2 regions of the Pseudomonas sp. HP_08 genome follow, and region 1 is predicted to be linked to the other one. Evidence: riboswitches for the same ligand, from Rfam matches in the RefSeq annotation. Region 1 holds a riboswitch; the other holds the start of a gene.
What was found. A riboswitch is a leader RNA that binds a small molecule or an ion and turns the genes downstream of it on or off. The one in region 1 is predicted to bind thiamine pyrophosphate.
Positions count from the first base shown of each region.

Region 2: it holds a riboswitch for thiamine pyrophosphate, as region 1 does, so the genes downstream of both, ACYAS9_RS03535 (TenA family protein) here and thiC (phosphomethylpyrimidine synthase ThiC) in region 1, are expected to answer to the same signal.

Region 1 is NZ_JBTOQC010000052.1:54,885-63,761, forward strand. Features, by position in the region: gene ACYAS9_RS28095 (RsiV family protein) at 1-345, shown strand, start outside; gene cytX (putative hydroxymethylpyrimidine transporter CytX) at 314-1,603, opposite strand; gene thiC (phosphomethylpyrimidine synthase ThiC) at 1,786-3,675, opposite strand; TPP riboswitch at 3,836-3,940, opposite strand; gene ACYAS9_RS28110 (TolC family outer membrane protein) at 4,093-5,532, shown strand; gene waaA (lipid IV(A) 3-deoxy-D-manno-octulosonic acid transferase) at 5,636-6,907, opposite strand; gene ACYAS9_RS28120 (LysR family transcriptional regulator) at 6,945-7,835, opposite strand; gene ACYAS9_RS28125 (DMT family transporter) at 7,923-8,255, shown strand; gene ACYAS9_RS28130 (NAD(P)/FAD-dependent oxidoreductase) at 8,472-8,877, shown strand, end outside.
Region 2 is NZ_JBTOQC010000002.1:114,618-123,494, forward strand. Features, by position in the region: gene ACYAS9_RS03515 (D-2-hydroxyacid dehydrogenase family protein) at 1-9, opposite strand, end outside; gene ACYAS9_RS03520 (DUF1345 domain-containing protein) at 24-677, opposite strand; gene ACYAS9_RS03525 (CitMHS family transporter) at 793-2,097, shown strand; gene ACYAS9_RS03530 (urea carboxylase-associated family protein) at 2,103-2,954, opposite strand; TPP riboswitch at 3,084-3,189, shown strand; gene ACYAS9_RS03535 (TenA family protein) at 3,234-3,881, shown strand; gene tenA (thiaminase II) at 3,885-4,544, shown strand; gene ACYAS9_RS03545 (hypothetical protein) at 4,944-5,486, opposite strand; gene ACYAS9_RS03550 (hypothetical protein) at 5,509-7,185, opposite strand; gene gudD (glucarate dehydratase) at 7,321-8,673, opposite strand; gene ACYAS9_RS03560 (MFS transporter) at 8,734-8,877, opposite strand, start outside.

The DNA of each region.
Region 1 (8,877 bases):
CATGGCGATCCGGGTCGCGCGGTGTTCAGCTACTCGCGCCAGCAACAGAAGGTGCTGACCCTGGCCGACATGGTCGTGCCGGGCAAGGAAGCCGAGTTCTGGGACAAGGCCCAGCTCGCCCACCAGGCCTGGATGGTGTCGACCAAGGTCAATGAAGACCCTGAATTCATCAAGACCTGGCCATTCAAGCGCACCCCCAACGTGGCTTTGACCTACGGCGCGGTGATCCTCAAGTACCCGGTGACCACCATTGCGCCCTACGCCATGGGCCATATCGAGCTGAAGATTCCTTATCCGCAGCTCAATGGCGTGATCAAGCCGGAGCTGTTCCCCGGTCGCGGCTGACACCGCGCCCCAGCACCATCTGCAACAGGCCGGCGGTGAACAGCGCCGGCAATGTAGCGCCGACCTCCGGGTACAGACTGGCCAGCAGGTGATAGGTGCTGACCCCGCCCAGCCAGGCCAGCAGGCTCAGGCCGCGCACGCCAGGCACCTGCGCTGGCGACCGGCGCCGGCGCAGCACGAAGTGGTCGACCAGCACCACGCCGAACAACGGCGCGAACAGCGAGCCGATCAGCAGCAAAAAGCTCTCGTACTGCGCCAGCGGCGCAAAGCAGGCGATCAGCGTGCAGAGCACACCAATCGCAAAGGCCAGGTGCTCGACCTTGAGCCCCGAAAGCATGGCGCTCGACACCGCCGCCGAATGAATATCGGCAAAGGCCTTTTCCGACTCATCGAGCAGCACCAGCAGCAGCGGAATGCCCATCCCGGCGCCGGCCAGCGCCAGCAGCAAGGCATTGGCTTCACCATCGGCGGCGAATGCCAGGGTGTAGCCGACGCCCAGGCTCATCAGCCAGCAATTGCCGATGAAATAACCCAGCACCGTGCCGAAGAACACCGGTTTCGCCTTGCGCCCGAAGCGTGAGTAATCGGCAATCAGCGGCAACCACGACAGCGGCATGGCAATGGCGATGTCCAGCCCGGTCGCAAACGGCATCGAACCGTCGCCGCCACGCGCCCAAAGCGCCGCCAGATCAGCCTTGGCCAGCAGGTTCCAGGTCAGCCACAGGCAGGCACCGAGCAACAGCCAGATGCCCCATTGGCGCAGGATCTTGCGCACAAAGGTCAGCGGCCCGCTGACGGCCAGCAAAGTGGCCAGACCACCGAAGAACAGCGCCCACAGCAGCGGGCTGGTCCACAGGCCGCCTTCGCCAAATGCGCGTGCGCCCAACAGGCTGGCGGCATCGCGCATGACAATGATCTCGAACGAGCCCCAGCCCACCAGTTGCAGCAGGTTGAGGATCGCCGGCAACACCGCCCCGCGCCGGCCGAGGCTGAGCTTGAGCGAGGCCATCGACGAAAGCCCGGTGTCGGTGCCGATGACCCCGGCGCTGGCCAGCAGCAAGACACCGACCAGCGTTCCCAGCGCAATGGCCAGCAACGCACCGCTCATGCCCAGCCCCGGCGCCAGCAGCGCGCCGGTTTGCAGGACCATCAGGCCGATGCCGAGGGAAAACCACAGAGAAAACAGATCGCGCCCACCGAATACGCGCCGCTCGGCAGAGACAGGCAGATCGGGGGAATAGGTGCCGGGTGTATTCACATCAGAGCCTCAATGAAAGGGTGACCAGTAGGAGCGCGCTTGCCCGCGACCGAGTGCGTAGCGCTCGCAAAATCTCGGAAACGCTGAAAATTTACGGCTGTAAATTCTGCGAAACGCTGAAAATTTACGACTGCTAACGCACTCGGTCGCGGGCAAGCGCGCTCCTACGGGGGGGGTGCGTTTCAGACCTTTTGGTAAAGCTGGCTGCCTTCCTGTTTGAAGCGTTCGGCCTGTTCGCGCATGCCTTCTTGCACCGACACATCGACGCTGTCGATGCGCTGGTTGGCGGCGTATTCGCGCACTTCCTGGGTGATTTTCATCGAGCAGAATTTCGGCCCGCACATCGAGCAGAAGTGCGCGACCTTGGCCGAGTCCTTGGGCAGGGTTTCGTCGTGGTAAGCGCGTGCCGTGTCCGGGTCCAGGCCGAGGTTGAACTGGTCTTCCCAGCGGAATTCGAAGCGCGCCTTGCTCAAGGCGTTGTCGCGGATCTGCGCGCCCGGATGACCCTTGGCCAGGTCGGCGGCATGGGCTGCGATCTTGTAGGTGATGATCCCGGTCTTCACGTCATCCTTGTTCGGCAGGCCCAAATGCTCCTTGGGCGTGACATAGCAAAGCATCGCGCAGCCGAACCAGCCGATCATGGCCGCGCCGATGCCCGAGGTGATGTGGTCGTAACCCGGTGCGATGTCGGTGGTCAGCGGGCCAAGGGTGTAGAACGGCGCTTCGTCGCAGCACTCCAGCTGCTTGTCCATGTTCTCCTTGATCAACTGCATCGGCACATGGCCCGGGCCTTCGATCATGCATTGCACGTCGTGCTTCCAGGCGATCTTGGTCAGCTCGCCGAGGGTTTCCAGCTCACCGAACTGCGCCGCGTCGTTGGCGTCGGCAATCGAGCCCGGACGCAGGCCGTCGCCCAGCGAGAAGCTGACGTCGTAGGCCTTCATGATTTCGCAGATGTCGTCGAAATGGGTGTAGAGGAAGTTCTCTTTATGGTGCGCCAGGCACCATTTGGCCATGATCGAGCCGCCCCGGCTGACGATGCCGGTGACGCGCTTGGCGGTCAGCGGCACATAGCGCAGCAGCACGCCGGCATGGATGGTGAAATAGTCGACGCCCTGCTCGGCCTGCTCGATCAGCGTGTCGCGGAACAATTCCCAGGTCAGGTCTTCAGCCACGCCGCCGACCTTTTCCAGCGCCTGATAGATCGGCACCGTGCCGATCGGCACCGGCGAGTTGCGGATGATCCACTCGCGGGTTTCGTGAATGTGCTTGCCGGTCGACAGGTCCATGACCGTGTCCGAACCCCAGCGAATGCCCCAGGTCAGCTTGGCGACTTCTTCCTCGATCGACGAACCCAGCGCGCTGTTGCCGATGTTGCCGTTGATCTTCACCAGGAAGTTGCGGCCGATGATCATCGGCTCCAGCTCGGTGTGGTTGATGTTGGCCGGAATGATCGCCCGGCCGCGGGCGATTTCTTCGCGCACGAACTCAGCGGTGATTTCCTTGGGGATGCTGGCGCCGAAGCTGTGCCCGGCGTGCTGCTGCTGCAACAGGCCGGTGGCGCGGGCCTCTTGCAGCTTCATGTTTTCGCGGATGGCGACGTATTCCATCTCGGCGGTGATGATGCCCTGACGCGCGTAGTGCATCTGGCTGACGTTGGCGCCGGCCTTGGCGCGGCGTGGCTTGTGCACATGGGCAAAGCGCAGCGCGGTCAGTTCGGCATCGTTGAGGCGTTGCTGGCCAAAGTTCGAGCTCAGGCCGCTGAGCAGTTCGGTGTCGTTGCGCGACTCGATCCATGGCGTGCGCACATCGGCCAGGCCTTTGCGCACATCGATGACCACATTGGGATCGGTGTAGGGACCGGAGGTGTCGTAGACGGTGACCGGCGCGTTGATTTCGCCGCCGAAGTCGGTCGGGGTCACGTCCAGGCTGATTTCGCGCATCGGCACACGAATGTCCGGCCGCGAGCCCTGAACATAGATTTTCTGCGAACGGGTGAAGGGCAGTACCGAGCCCGAGTCGACCTGGGCCGATTCACTCAGATGGGGTGCGTTTTTTGATTTTGTACTCATCATGGTCTCTCCTGACATCCTGTGGCGGATTGATTGTCGGAGTGACCTGAATAAACGGGGGGCGCGCCTTATAAAAGCAAAGACGCAGAGCATCGCAAGAAGGCGGGTGTTCGAATAAATTGAACGCACGACCCCGGACGACACTCAAGAGGACTCGCCGGGAGCGAGCAATCTTGTTCCCTACGCAGGCGTTAACCTGATCAGGTTCAACGGGATCCGGTTTAACCGATCTCAGCCTCATATCAAGGCACCCCGACAAGAACGGCGCCAGTCTATGCCGCACCGGGGGCCAAACGCCAGCCCCATGTGCATGCCCCGCGATAAATGGCCGATATGCCGGATTGTTGCGCCCGACGCCAGGCTCTACACTCGCGGACCCGGTCCGACTGCATTATTTACAGGAAAAGGAAACGCCTCATGCTGCGCAAACTGTCGTGGGTCATTGCTGTGTCGTTTGCTTCAAGCCCCCACGCCTGGGCCAACGATGCCCCGCTCACCGCCAGCACCGGGCTGGTCAATGTCTACCAGCAGGCGGTGGACAACAATGCCGACCTGGCGGCGGCCCGCGCCGATTACCAGGCACGCAGCGAAGGCGTACCGCAGGCCCGCGCCGGCCTGTTGCCGAACCTGTCGGCCAGCGCGCAGAACAACAACACCCGCACGCGCATCGACCAGCCGCGGGCGACCATCAGCCGCAGCGGCACGGTGTATCAGGCGACCCTGAGCCAGCCGCTGTTCCGCGCCGACCGCTGGTTCCAGTTGCAGGCCGCAGAAGCGGTGAACGAGCAGGCCGCGCTGGAGTTGTCGGCCACCGAGCAGAACCTGATCCTGCAATCGGCGCAGCTGTACTTCACGGTGCTGCGGGCCCAGGACAACCTGGCCACCACCAAGGCCGAGGAATCGGCCCTCAGACGGCAACTGGATCAGGCCAACGAGCGCTTCAACGTCGGCCTGTCGGACAAGACCGACGTGCTCCAAGCCCAGGCCAGCCACGACACCTCGCGGGCCAACCGCATCATCGCCCAGCGCCAGGTCGACGACGCCTTCCAGGCCCTGGTGACCCTGACCAATCGCCAGTACAGCGCTATCGAGGGCATGGTCCACAGCCTGCCGGTGCTGCCGCCCTCGCCCAACGACGCCAAGACCTGGGTCGATACCGCCGCCCAACAGAATCTCGATCTGCAAGCCATTAATCATGCCGTGGAAGCCGCGCAGCAGACCGTGCGCCAGCGCAAGGCCGGGCATGCGCCGACCGTCGATGCCGTGGCCACTTACCAGCGCGGCGACAACGACGCACTGGGCCTGACCAACCCCAACTACACCGGGCAGAACTACGGCGGCGATGTCGAGCAGCGCACGATCGGTGTGCAGTTGAACATTCCGTTGTACAGCGGCGGGCTGACCAGCTCGCAAGTGCGTGAAGCCTACGCGCGCCTGACCCAGAGCGAGCAGCGTCGCGAGAGCCTGCGCCGCCAGGTGGTGGAGAACACCCGCAACCTGCACCGCGCGGTGAACACCGATGTCGAACAGGTGCAGGCGCGCAAGCAGTCGATCATCTCCAACCAGAGCGCGCTGGAAGCCACGGAAATCGGCTATCAGGTCGGCACCCGCAACATCGTCGATGTGCTGGATGCCCAGCGTCAGTTGTATGCCTCGGTGCGCGACTACAACAACACCCGCTACGACTACATCCTCGACAGCCTGCGCCTGAAGCAGGCCGCCGGCACATTGAGCCCGGATGATTTGCAGGACCTGGCCCGCTATCTCAAGCCCGACTACAACCCGGACAAGGACTTCCTGCCGCCAGACCTGGCCGAGGCCGCACGCAAGAACTTCGAGCGCCCGGCTAAACGCTGATACCACGCACATCGCGTCTGGCACCGCACCCGTAGGAGCTGCTTTAGCTGCGAACTGCAACGCCACAGTTCCCGGCTAAAGCCGGTCCTACGGTCGATGCCCGTCACATCAACCGGGCAATCAAATCCAGCAATCGCTGCAGCGCGCCCTGGTTGGCTTTCATCACCTGCAACCCGGCATCGCTCATGCGGCGGGCCTTTTCAGGGTCATCGAACAGACCCTGCACCGCCGTCGCCAACGCCTGCGGGTCGCTGACTTCGAGCAAGGCGCCGGCGCTGCGCAGCATGGCGGCAATTTCGAGGAAGTTGAACAGGTGCGGCCCGCTGAGCACCGGCTTTGCCAACGCCGCGGGCTCCAGCAGATTATGCCCGCCATTGGCGACCAGGCTGCCGCCGACAAAGGCGCAGTCGGCCAGCGCATAGAGAAACAGCAGCTCGCCCATGGTGTCGCCGAGCAGCACGGTGGTCGATGCCTCGACAGCCTGACCACTTGAGCGGCGCACGGTATTGAAGCCCTGCTGCACGCACAGCTCATGCACGCTGTTGAAACGCTCAGGGTGGCGCGGCACCACAATCAGCAGCGCCTCAGGATGACGGGCCAGCACCAGTCGATGCGCCGCCAGAATACTTTCGTCCTCACCCGCATGGGTGCTGGCCGCGATCCACACCGGTCGCGCGCCGGCCTGCCATTGCTCGCGCAATTGCGCCGCCTGCACCAGCAGTTGCGGGTCAATACTCAGGTCAAACTTGATCGAGCCGGTCACGGTCACGCATTCAGGCCGCGCGCCCAGCACCCGGAAACGCTCGGCTTCGGTTTCGGTCTGCACGGCAAAGCCGTTCATCTCGGCCAGCATCGGCCGGGTCAGCCCGGCAAACCGCCCGTAGCCGCGTGCCGAACGCTCGGACAAGCGGGCATTGGCCAGCACCACCGGGATGCCACGGCGGGCGCACTGGTGAATATGGTTGGGCCACAGTTCAGTCTCCATGATGATGCCCAGCCGTGGCCGCACATGATCGAGAAAACGCGCCGCCGCCCAGGGCAGGTCGTATGGCAGATAACAGTGCTGAATGCGCGGCTCGCCTGCGAACAGCGCGCGGATGCGTTCGGAACCGGTGGGCGTCATGCAGGTGATGGTGATGGGCAGGTCCGGGTAGGCCTTGAGCAAGGCGCGCACCATGGGCGCGGCGGCGATGCTCTCGCCCACCGACACCGCATGCACCCAGATACCGCCCGGCTGCATGGGCGGCAGGCCAAAGGCAAAGCGCTCCTTGATGCGCTGGCGATACGCCGGCGCCTTGCGCGCACGCAATAACAGGCGCAGCGCAACCAGCGGCAGGCCCAGGTGAAACAGCAGGGTATAAAGGGTTCTGTTCATGGCGGCGAAGTTTACAAGGATCTGCGTCCGCCCGCGCCTATCCGATGGCCTGCAAATGCACGGCGAAGCGTTCGGCCAGCCATTGCGCGACCGGCCCCAAAGGTTCGTCGCGGCGCCAGGCCAGTTCGGTGACCAGCGCCGGCGGGCGCCATTCGCTGGCCAGTTCGACCATCTGCGCCTGGTAGGTCGGGTACTGCACCACATGGCGCGGCAGCCAGGCCCAGCCCAGGCCGCGCATCAGCAACTCGGCCATGGCGTAGAAACTGTCGGCGCGCCAGATCAGCGGGCTGATCGCCTCGCCACCGGGGTAATCGCTGTGCTGCGGGGTGATCAGCAACTGGCGATGACAGGCCAGTTGCTGGCGGGTGACCTGCCGCTCACGGGCCAGCGGGTGATCGACCGCGCACACGGTGACCATCTCGACACTGCCCAGTGTGCGGCGCTCCAATGATGACGGGATGTGTTCATGGTGAAAGAACAGGCCCAGGTCAGCGCGGCGCTCCACCAACTTGCGCGCCACATCGCCCTGGGCGTTGCTGGCCAGTTGCACTTGCAGGTACGGGAAGCGGCTGGACAGCTCTTTCAGGCTGTCGATCACCGGCTGGTAAGGCATGGCTTCGTCCTGCGCGATGCGCAGCAGCGCTTCCTGGCCGCGCATCAGCGCCAGCGCCCGGCCGTCCAGACGTTCGCACTGGCGCAGCAGCTCGCGGGCATCGGCCAGCAGCGCCTCGCCATTGTCGGTCAGGCGCGGCTGACGCCCGCTGCTGCGCTCGAACAGGGTCACGCCCAAATCCGCTTCAAGCAGGGCAATGGCATTGCTGATCGCAGATTGCGCCTTGCGCTGCTCACGGGCCACAGCCGAAAACGAGCGTAATTCAGCCACACGCAGAAACATTCGCAGCTGTTCAAGATTCCACTGTTCGGCCATCATCCTATCTCTTTATCAGATGGGTAATGACTTTACCCCATCTGGCCAACGCCTAAAATGCCGGGCACCCAAAGAAGGAGTCCGACCATGAATGCCTATTACCTGCTGGCCATCGCCATCTGCGCCGAAGTCATTGCCACCACCTCGATGAAAGCCGTCAAAGGCCTGAGCACCCCGCTGCCGCTGCTGCTGGTGATTTGTGGTTATGCCATCGCTTTCTGGATGCTGATCATCGTGGTGCGCACCATCCCGGTGGGTATCGCCTACGCCATCTGGTCGGGCATGGGCATTGTGCTGGTGAGCATTGCCGCGCTGTTTATCTACGGCCAGAAACTCGACTTGCCAGCCATGCTTGGCATGGGCCTGATCGTGCTGGGCGTGGTGGTGATCCAGTTGTTTTCGAAAACCGCAGGGCACTGATTGCCCCATAGGGTGCCTCTAAAAACGTAGGCGAGGCAGTCAACGCAAGGCAAAAACAGGCGAGCAACGGTCGGAGTCGCGTTCGACTTTACGAGTTGTAAATGAGCATTTGACCGGGCTGGCGCTCCAGCCTGTTTTTAACGCAGCGATGACAACGCAGGTAGTTTTTAGAGGTGCCCTATATACTGGCGGGCATCGTTTAGCTAAGAGGTGCCCATGCCATCTGTTATTTCCACCGACGTCCTGATCGTGGGCGGTGGTGTTGCCGGTCTTTGGCTCAATGCCCGCCTGCGTCGCCAGGGGTTTTCCACCGTGCTGGTAGAAAGCGGCCCTCTGGGTGGCGGGCAAAGCCTGAAATCGCAGGGCATCATTCATGGCGGCGCCAAGTACGCGCTGCATGGCGCGCTCAGCGGCGCCTCCGAGGCGATTGCCGACATGCCGCGGCGCTGGCGCGAGGCGCTGGACGGCCAGGGCGAGATCGATCTGGCCGGCGTGCGTTTGTTGTCCGACGCGCACTATCTCTGGTCGCCGGGCACCCTGGCCGGCAACCTCACCAGCTTCTTTGCCAGCAAGGCCGTTCGTGGCCGGGTCGATCAGGTCAAGGGCGATGCCCTGCCGCCTG
Region 2 (8,877 bases), on a different contig from region 1:
CAGGGTCATCTATTGAGTCTCCGTCAGTTAAACAATCCGGCCGCCAGATTGATGGTCAGGCCCAGAATCGCCGTATTGAAGATGAAGCCGATCAGGCTTTGCGCCAACACCACTTTGCGCATGTCGCGGGTCATGACACCGACATCGGAGGTCTGCACCGCCACGCTCAGGGTGAAAGAGAAGTACAGAAAGTCCCAGTAGTCGGGGTGTTTTTCGCCATCGGGAAAATTCAGCGCAGGTTTTGCGCCGGTCGAGGTGTAGAACAGCCGGGCGTAATGCAGGCTGAAGATCACCCCGGTCACCAGCCAGGAACCGACGATGGTCAGGCCGGTAAAGCTGTGTTTCAGCACCTGATGGTCACCGTGCAGGGCCTTGCTGCTGGCCAGTTCGACGATGATCGCCGCCAGGCTCGCCAGTGCTGCGACGCACACCGTCAGCAGCACCACGCCGGCGTGCTCGTCCTCGACCATCGCAATGCGTTTGACATCCGCCGCGCTGCTCTTGAAGGTGCGGCCAAGGATCAACGCCAGAAACAGCCACACCGTGACATTCCAGCCAATCAGGCAGTTCTGGATCAGGCTCGACGAGGGCACCAGCCAGGCGGTGCCGATGCCGGCCAGCAGGCCGAGCACGGTCGAGCAGGTCAGGCGAGGGTGAGTGCGGGCGATGTGCGGCATGGCAGGTGGTCACCGAAACATAAGTGGACACACATTAGCAGGTCGCACTGGTAGCATGCCGCCTCGCGCATTGGCCGTGCGGCGATAACAACAAGAAACAACAAGAGAAAACCCCATGCTTGCACTACTTGGTCTGACCATGGTCGTGGTGTTTACCTGCCTGATCATGAGCAAACGCCTCTCGCCCATCGTCGCCCTGACCGTGGTGCCCATGGTCTTTGCCGTGATAGGCGGCTTTGCGCCAGGCCTTGGCCAGATGATGCTCGACGGCCTGAAACTGGTCGCGCCATCCGCCGCCTTGCTGCTGTTCGCCATTCTGTTTTTCGGCTTGATGATCGATGCCGGTCTGTTCGACCCGCTGATCCGCAGGATCCTCAGGCACGTCAAGGGCGACCCGGTCAGGATCGCCGTCGGCACCGCATTGCTGTCGCTGCTGGCGGCACTGGACGGCGACGGCACCACCACCTACATGATCACCTGCGCGGCGATGCTGCCGCTGTACACGCGCATCGGCATGAACCCGATGATCCTTGCCACGGTGTCGATGCTGTCGCTGAGCATCATGAGCGGCCTGAGCCCTTGGGGCGGCCCGGCCACCCGCGTGATTACCGCCCTGGGCCTGGACGCCAGCGAGTACTTCATCCCGCTGTTGCCGACCGTGATCGGCGGCGCGGCCTGGGTAGTGTTCAGCGCATTTTTGCTGGGCCGCGCCGAGCGCAAGCGCATCGGCATTATCAGCCTGCAATCGGGTGGCGGCAGTTGCTACATCGAGGCGATTCTGGGAAACACCCCGCACAAGCGCCCGCAGCTGGCGTACGTCAACCTGCTGCTGGTCGTGGTGGTGATGGTCGCGCTGGTGATGGGCGTGATGCACGCCGCCATCCTGTTCATGATCGGCTTTGTCGCTGCGCTGATGATCAACTACCCGCAACTGGACGTGCAAAAACAACGCATTCTGGCGCATTCGGGCAATGCCATGACCGTGGTGCTGCTGGTGTTCGCCGCCGGGGTCTTCGCCGGGATTTTCTCCGGCACCAAAATGGTCGATGCGCTGGCGCAAACCCTGGTCGACTGGATTCCACCGTCCTGGGGGCACTGGTTTCCGCTGGTGGTGGCGATCACCAGCATGCCGTTGACCTTTGTGCTGTCCAACGATGCCTATTACTTCGGTGTGGTGCCGATCCTGGCCAATGCCGCTGCGGCCTACGGCATCACGCCGCTTGAAATCGCCCGCGCCTCGGTGCTCGGCCAGCCGGTGCATTTGATGAGCCCGCTGGTGGCCTCGACCCTGCTGCTGGTGAGCATGGTGGGGCGCGACATCGGCGATTTCCAGAAGGCCACGGTCAAGTGGGCGGTGCTGACCTCGCTGGTCCTCACCGCGCTGGCGCTGTTGACCGGGGCGCTGTCCTTTTTCGTCTGAAAAATTTATTTCTCCCACGGCGCCTTGGGAATCAGCAGGCCGTGGTTGCCGTTATAGGCGGCCCGCGCCGGGGATTGCCAGCCTTCGAGCCGCTCAGGCGGCAGGCTGTAGATTTCCACACCCAAGGGCCGGCAGACCGTCAGCGGGTCTTCGGCGTCCGGGCCCCACATCGGCAACGACAGGTCGCCGCCGGGGCAGGTCGACAGTGCGCAGAGCAGGTCGATCTCGGCGAAGAACTCCAGGTAGTCACCCTGCCTGGCCGGGCAGGCTTTCATGAAGTACAGGTCGTCGTGGTTCAGGCCGGTGCACTGGAAGATATTCAGCACATCGTGCACATCGAACTCGGTCAGGCCATGCGGCAGCACGGCGCGGGTCAGGTTGGAGTGGCAATGGTGATGGAAGTCCTCGCCGGTGAGCATGCGGTTCACATACGGGTCGCAGCGCGTGCCCAGCAGGTCGTGCAAACGCCCGCCGTGTTCGTCGATGCCGTAGTCGGCCAGGCTGTCGTCGGTGATGGTGACCATCGGCCGCAGAAACGGCAGGTTCGACCATAGCCGGTCATGGGTGCTGACATGCGCGCCCTGCAACTGCCGGGTGCGCGCCGCCCACATGCGCTCGCGCGGGTCGTTGGCGTTCCACACGTTGAAGTCGCCGACCTGCGGGCCGACCGGCGTGGTCACCCGGAACACATGCCCGGCCGGCACTTTCCAGGCGCGCCCGGTGCGGATCGGCACCTCGAATTGCTCCACCAGTGTGCGGCCTTCCTTGTGATCGCGAATGCGCTCATAAAAGGCCGTGTCGACCTGCAGGGCGCTGCCTTTGCTGACTTGATAGGCCGCAGGGTAATCCTTGTACATGGTGAGTCCTCAGGTTCTGGATCGATGAGGTAGTAAGGCAAAGGTCGGGCCATGTCGCCGGTTGGCACGCCACTAAAACCGTACGCTCAGGCTTACAAGATGACAATCACTCTCAATGTCTGTATAGATGCCAGCACCAAGGGGAGCCCGTATGCGGGCTGAGAAATCGCTGTAGCGATGACCCTTCGAACCTGATCCGGATAATGCCGGCGAAGGGATGGGATTTCGAACCTGCCTTTTTGCCGGTCTCCTGTTTTCATCTACAGAGAGCCTAGCGCCATGAGCGAACGTTTTACCGAAACCCTGCGCCGTCAGAGCGAGCCTGCCTGGTCGGCCGCCGTCGAGCACCGCTTTGTCCATGAACTGTTTGCCGGCAGCGTCGACGAGCGGGTCATGGGCCGTTACCTGATTCAGGATCACCGCTTTCTCGACAGCTTCCTGACCTTGCTCGGCGCGGCGATTGCCACGGCCGACAGCTTTGAAGCGCGGCTGCGGCTGGGGCGTTTTGCCGGGATGATTTCAGGCGAGGAAAACACCTACTTCCTGCGCTCGTTCGACGCGCTGGGCATTACCGAACAGCAACGTCTGGAGGCGCCGGATGCGGCCGCCACCGCAGGTTTCAAGGCGATCATGCGCGAGGCGGCGGCCACCCGTTCGTATGCCGCGGCGCTGGCGGTGCTCAGTGTTGCCGAATGGCTGTACCTGGACTGGGCGAGCCGTGCGCCGCAGCCGTTGCCGGCCAGCTTCGTGCATGCCGAATGGATCACCCTGCACGACAACCCGTTCTTCCGCGATTTCATCGATTTTCTGCGCTCCGAACTGGATCGCGTGGGACCGGCCGAAGAGGCCGTAAGCCGCGATTTCTTCTTGCGCGCCGTGCAGCTTGAGCGCGAGTTTTTCGATACCGCCTACGACATCGAGGCCTGAGACATGGATATTTTCGACCGCCTGACGAACGCCACCGCTGTCGACTGGAAGCGTTATGTCGAGCACGACTTCGTCCAGCAACTGGGCGCCGGCACCTTGCCGCACGCGGCGTTTCGCGAGTACCTGATTCAGGATTATCTGTTTCTGATCCAGTTCGCCCGCGCCTGGGCACTGGCGGCCTATAAAAGCCGCACCCTGGACGATATTCGTGCCGCCCAGGCGGGGCTGGCGGCCATTCTCAACGAGACCGAACTGCACGTGCGGCTCTGTGCCCGCTGGGGCATCGAACGCGAAGCCATGGACGCCGCGCCCGAGCATCAGGCCACCGTGGCCTACACCCGCTATGTGCTGGACTGCGGCGCCGCCGGTGACCTGCTTGAACTGCATGCGGCGCTGGCGCCCTGCGTGATCGGCTATGCCGTCATCGGCCGCGCCCTGGCGCCGAATGGCGTCGAAGCGCTGGCCGATCATCCGTACCGCGACTGGATCGCCGAATACGCCAGCGAAGGCTATCAACAGGTCGCCGCCGACGCCCGCCGGCACTTGGACGACCTGGCCGCCCGCAGCATGACCGAACGGCGCTTCGACGAACTGGCCGGCGTATTCGGCAAGGCTTCGCGGCTGGAGGCCGATTTCTGGCAGATGGGACTGGACGCGGTATAACGCCGAACACAACCTTGCAGGAGATCACCCGCTGCGCTGCCGCACAGCAAATATCGGACCGTAGGAGCGAGCGTAGAGCTCGCGAATGCGAAGGTGCAGTCACCACAAATGTGCTGACTTCACTGGCCCTTTCGCGAGCTGCGCTCACTCCTACGTAATTTGTGTCGTGCTTAGTATCAAGGCCAGCCCAAACTCCGTGGAAATGTGTTGATTTCACTGGACCTTTCGCGAGCTGGCGCTCGCTCCTACGCAATTTGTGTCGTACTCCGTATTAAGGCCTGCCCAAACTCCGTAGGAGCGAGCGCCAGCTCGCGAATGCGAAGGTGCAGTCACCGTAAATGTGTTGATTTCACTGGCCCTTTCGCGAGCTGCGCTCGCTCCTACGCCATTTGTGTCGTACTACTGCCAGGCAATCTCTACATTCCATGGATAGCCGCGAACGCCGTAGCGACGTACGTCCGCGTCATCCAGATTGGCCTGGTCGCAGAACGACAGCCATTGGCTGCTGGCGGTGTCATCAAGGCCCGCCAGCCACTCTCTGATTTGTTCATCCAGCGCCGCGGTGTCGCCATACAGCATCCACAGTTCAACCAGATCGATCTGCACCGCGGACCCGCTCAGGCAGGCTACAAGTTCATCCCATTCGGCAACGGCGGGCGCATGCTCAGGCCCCAGCGCCTCATGCAGTCGTTGCCTGCGCGAAGCGTAGGTGGCCCGGGCTTTTTCGAGCGGCGCAAAGCAGGTCAGCACCTGTTCGCTGATCGCTTCACCTTCTTCGTTCTCACAAGGTACGGCGACGTTGACCAGGTCATCGGCATCGAACAAGGCCAGCCATAAAATCGGCAGTTGATAGCTGGCGGCCAACAGGCAGGCCTCTTGCAGCTCAGCCCCGATGACGGGCCCGGCCTGATTATGGTTCATGAAAAAAACGCGATTGGCCATCTGCAACTCCTTGGGTTGGCACTCAAGCGACAATGTTCGATTCGACCCGCAATGCCAGCAACGTGTCGTGCTTGCCATGCAGCGTGAGGTCGAACAACCAGCGGCCATCCACGGCCGACGGCGCATTCTGTTCCAGCCATTGGTCAAGGCCATCGATGATGGCCTTGACGGTAATGCCCGGCTCATAGGCCGCCGGTACCCTCATGAGCACCGGCAGACGAGTCTCTGGCAAGTCCTCTGTCGGGCAGGCGTATTGCGCCTTGATGCTCAGCAGGTTGCCCATCTGATTGTCTTTGAACAACTGCGCCAACACCGCCGTCAGCGGATTCTCATCGGCACGTGAGCTCCACGCGCCGATGGGCAGGTACGTCTCGACATGCAGCGACGGCTCCAGCGCTGTGGCAAAGCGTGCGGTGGGCGTGCGGTAAATGAACGCCTCATGGGTCTGCGCCTCTGGCGCGTCGAGCAGTTGCGCATTACGCACCATATTCATTGCAAGCCGTGCTTGCTGGTAACGGATGATTGGCAGGTCGTGGAAAGTCAGTTGCAAGGTCATGCCGGACAGTGCCGCAACAGACTCGGCCGACGGGTCTGCAAAGCGGTACAGGCGCGTATCGGCCACGGGTGTTTCGGCAGTGAGCGGGCTCAGGGTGCCGTCCGCATTGACCACGCTGATCGCCGGCCAGTCGAGGGGTTCGGCAGCCGGCAGGCGTTCCAGGATCAAGGCGCCATGCACCGCTTGCTGTTGCCATTGCTGTGGGTCGAAGCGGATACGGAAGCGGTGCGCTTCAGAGGGCGTACTGTTTGCGGTGGCAGTATGTTCGTTGCGCGCCATCGGCTCGGATGCCGCCCAGCTTTGCGCGATGCGTTCGAACAGGTACGCGGCGGTCGACAGGGCGGTGAGTCGTTGCGGATTTTGCGGTTCTTCAACGATCTGCCACAGCGTGTCCTGTACCTCGATGTATTGGGCCAGTGCGTTGAGCCGTTCGCCGAGGCCGTTTTCTGCGGCCGGCTGCGCGTCGTTGCAGGCGCTTTCATTGAAAGCGATGTGCAGCGACAACTGATCCTGCGCCGCACTGGTGTGTTGCACGGTCACCTGATAATCCCAATACAAAGCCTCTTCGACCGAGAGCGGTTCAGCCCTTTTGCCCATGGCCTGAGCCAGTGGCAGCGGTGGGGCAGGGTAAGCCCGCAATGGCAGAATCGCACGCCCCTTGCCATGCACCTCGACGCTGCGTTGCAGGCCGACAGGCGAGGCCTCCACGAATGCCCAGCCGCTGTCCAGCGTATGCCTTGCCGCTGACGTGCGCCCGATGATCGCCGTGGTGTCATAGCCCTTTAGCAACTGCTGCGCCAACTGCTGGCGCAGCATCTCGCGCGGTACGTCAGGTGTCGCTGCCGGCGTAGCCGACTGATCGACCAGAATCGGCGCCAGACGATTGACCAGTGCCTCGATCAGCGACTGCCTGACCTGCTGGAAGCGGCCGGCTTGCCGGCTTTCAAGCTGTGCCAGCCTGTCGAGGTCGGCCAAGGCATGGCGCAGCCAGACGTCAGGGTCGACCTGCGCAAAGTCCTTGGGCGTGGGTGTTTGCAACAAGCCCGTGAGCGGGTCGAGCAATTGCACATCGGGGTTGTGAAAACTCTGCAGGCGTGTGGTCAGCGGGCGTATGGCAAAGCACTGGGCGGCGGTACTGCTCATGGGCGTAGCTCCTCGGGCGAAAGGGCCGCCCCGGCGAGATGGAGTACGCATCATCCAGCAAAAAAAACGGCGCGCAAGGGGGTTGCGCGCCGTGTGCCAGCAATGTGGCCAGGGTTTACGAATTCAAATGTTCAATCAACGCACCAGGCAAGGCTGCTTGTTGTTGAACGTCCAGTCCGGAATCAGAAACTGCATGGCGGCGGCGTCGTCGCGGGCGCCCAGGCCCATGCCTTTGTACAGTTCGTGGGCCTTGTGCACCTGGTCCATGTCCAGCTCGACGCCCAGGCCCGGTTTTTTCGGCACATGCACCTTGCCGTCGACGATCGGGAACGGTTCTTTGGTCAGGCGCTGGCCGTCCTGCCAGATCCAGTGGGTGTCCAGTGCGGTGATCTCGCCCGGTGCGGCGGCGCCGACATGGGTGAACATCGCCAGCGAGATGTCGAAGTGGTTGTTGGAATGCGAGCCCCAGGTCAGGCCCCACTCGTTGCACATCTGCGCCACGCGCACCGAACCCTGCATGGTCCAGAAGTGCGGGTCGGCCAGCGGGATGTCCACCGATTGCAGCTGAATCGTGTGGCCCATCTGCCGCCAGTCGGTGGCGATCATGTTGGTGGCGGTGCGCAGGCCGGTGGCGCGGCGGAACTCGGCCATCACTTCGCGGCCCGAATAGCCGTTTTCAGCGCCGCACGGGTCCTCGGCGTAGGCCAGCACATGGTGCTGGTCACGGCACAGGCGAATGGCTTCTTTCAGCGACCAGGCGCCGTTGGGGTCCAGCGTGATGCGGGCATCGGGGAAGCGTTCGGCCAGCGCAGTAACGGCTTCGATCTCTTCGTCGCCGCGCAATACGCCGCCCTTGAGCTTGAAGTCCTTGAAGCCATAGCGGCTGTGCGTCGCCTCGGCCAGGCGCACGATGGCCTCGGGGGTCAGAGCCTTTTCGTGGCGGATGCGGAACCACTCGTTGTCGGCGTCCAGTTCGCGGCGGTAGGGCAGGTTGGTCTGGTCCTGGTCGCCGACATAGAACAGATAACCGAGCATTTCCACGGCATCGCGTTGCTGGCCTTCACCAAGCAGCGCCGCCACCGGCACTTCCAGGTGCTGGCCGAGCAGGTCGAGCAGCGCCGCTTCCAGCGCGGTCACGGCATGGATGGCGATGCGCAGGTCGAAGGTCTGCAGGCCGCGACCGGCCGAGTCGCGTTCGGCGAAGGCCTTGCGCGCTTCGTTGAGGATCTTCTGGTAACTGCCGATGCCGTTGCCGACCACCAGCGTGCGGGCGTCCTCCAGGGTCTGGCGGATCGCTTCGCCGCCCGGCACTTCACCGACGCCGGTGTTGCCGGCGCTGTCCTTGAGAATCAGGATATTGCGGGTGAAGTAAGGGCCATGGGCGCCGCTCAGGTTGAGCAGCATGTCATCGTGGCCGGCCACCGGAATGACCTGCAGGCTGGTGATGACAGGCGTCTTGCCGTGGGTTTGAGCGGTCTGTTGGGTCATGGTCGCGTCCTTTTTAATCAAGTCTTTCTTGTTGGGCTCAGGTGATGAGAAACAGGGCAGTCAGTGGCTGGTCGAGACCTTGATATCGGCCACCGGCGTGGCGCCAGGCTTGGGCGTGTTGCGGGCATAAAAGACAATCACGGCAGCCAGGATCGAGGTTGCGGTCAGGCCATACAGGCCGCCCTGGATGGAGCCGGTGTGTTG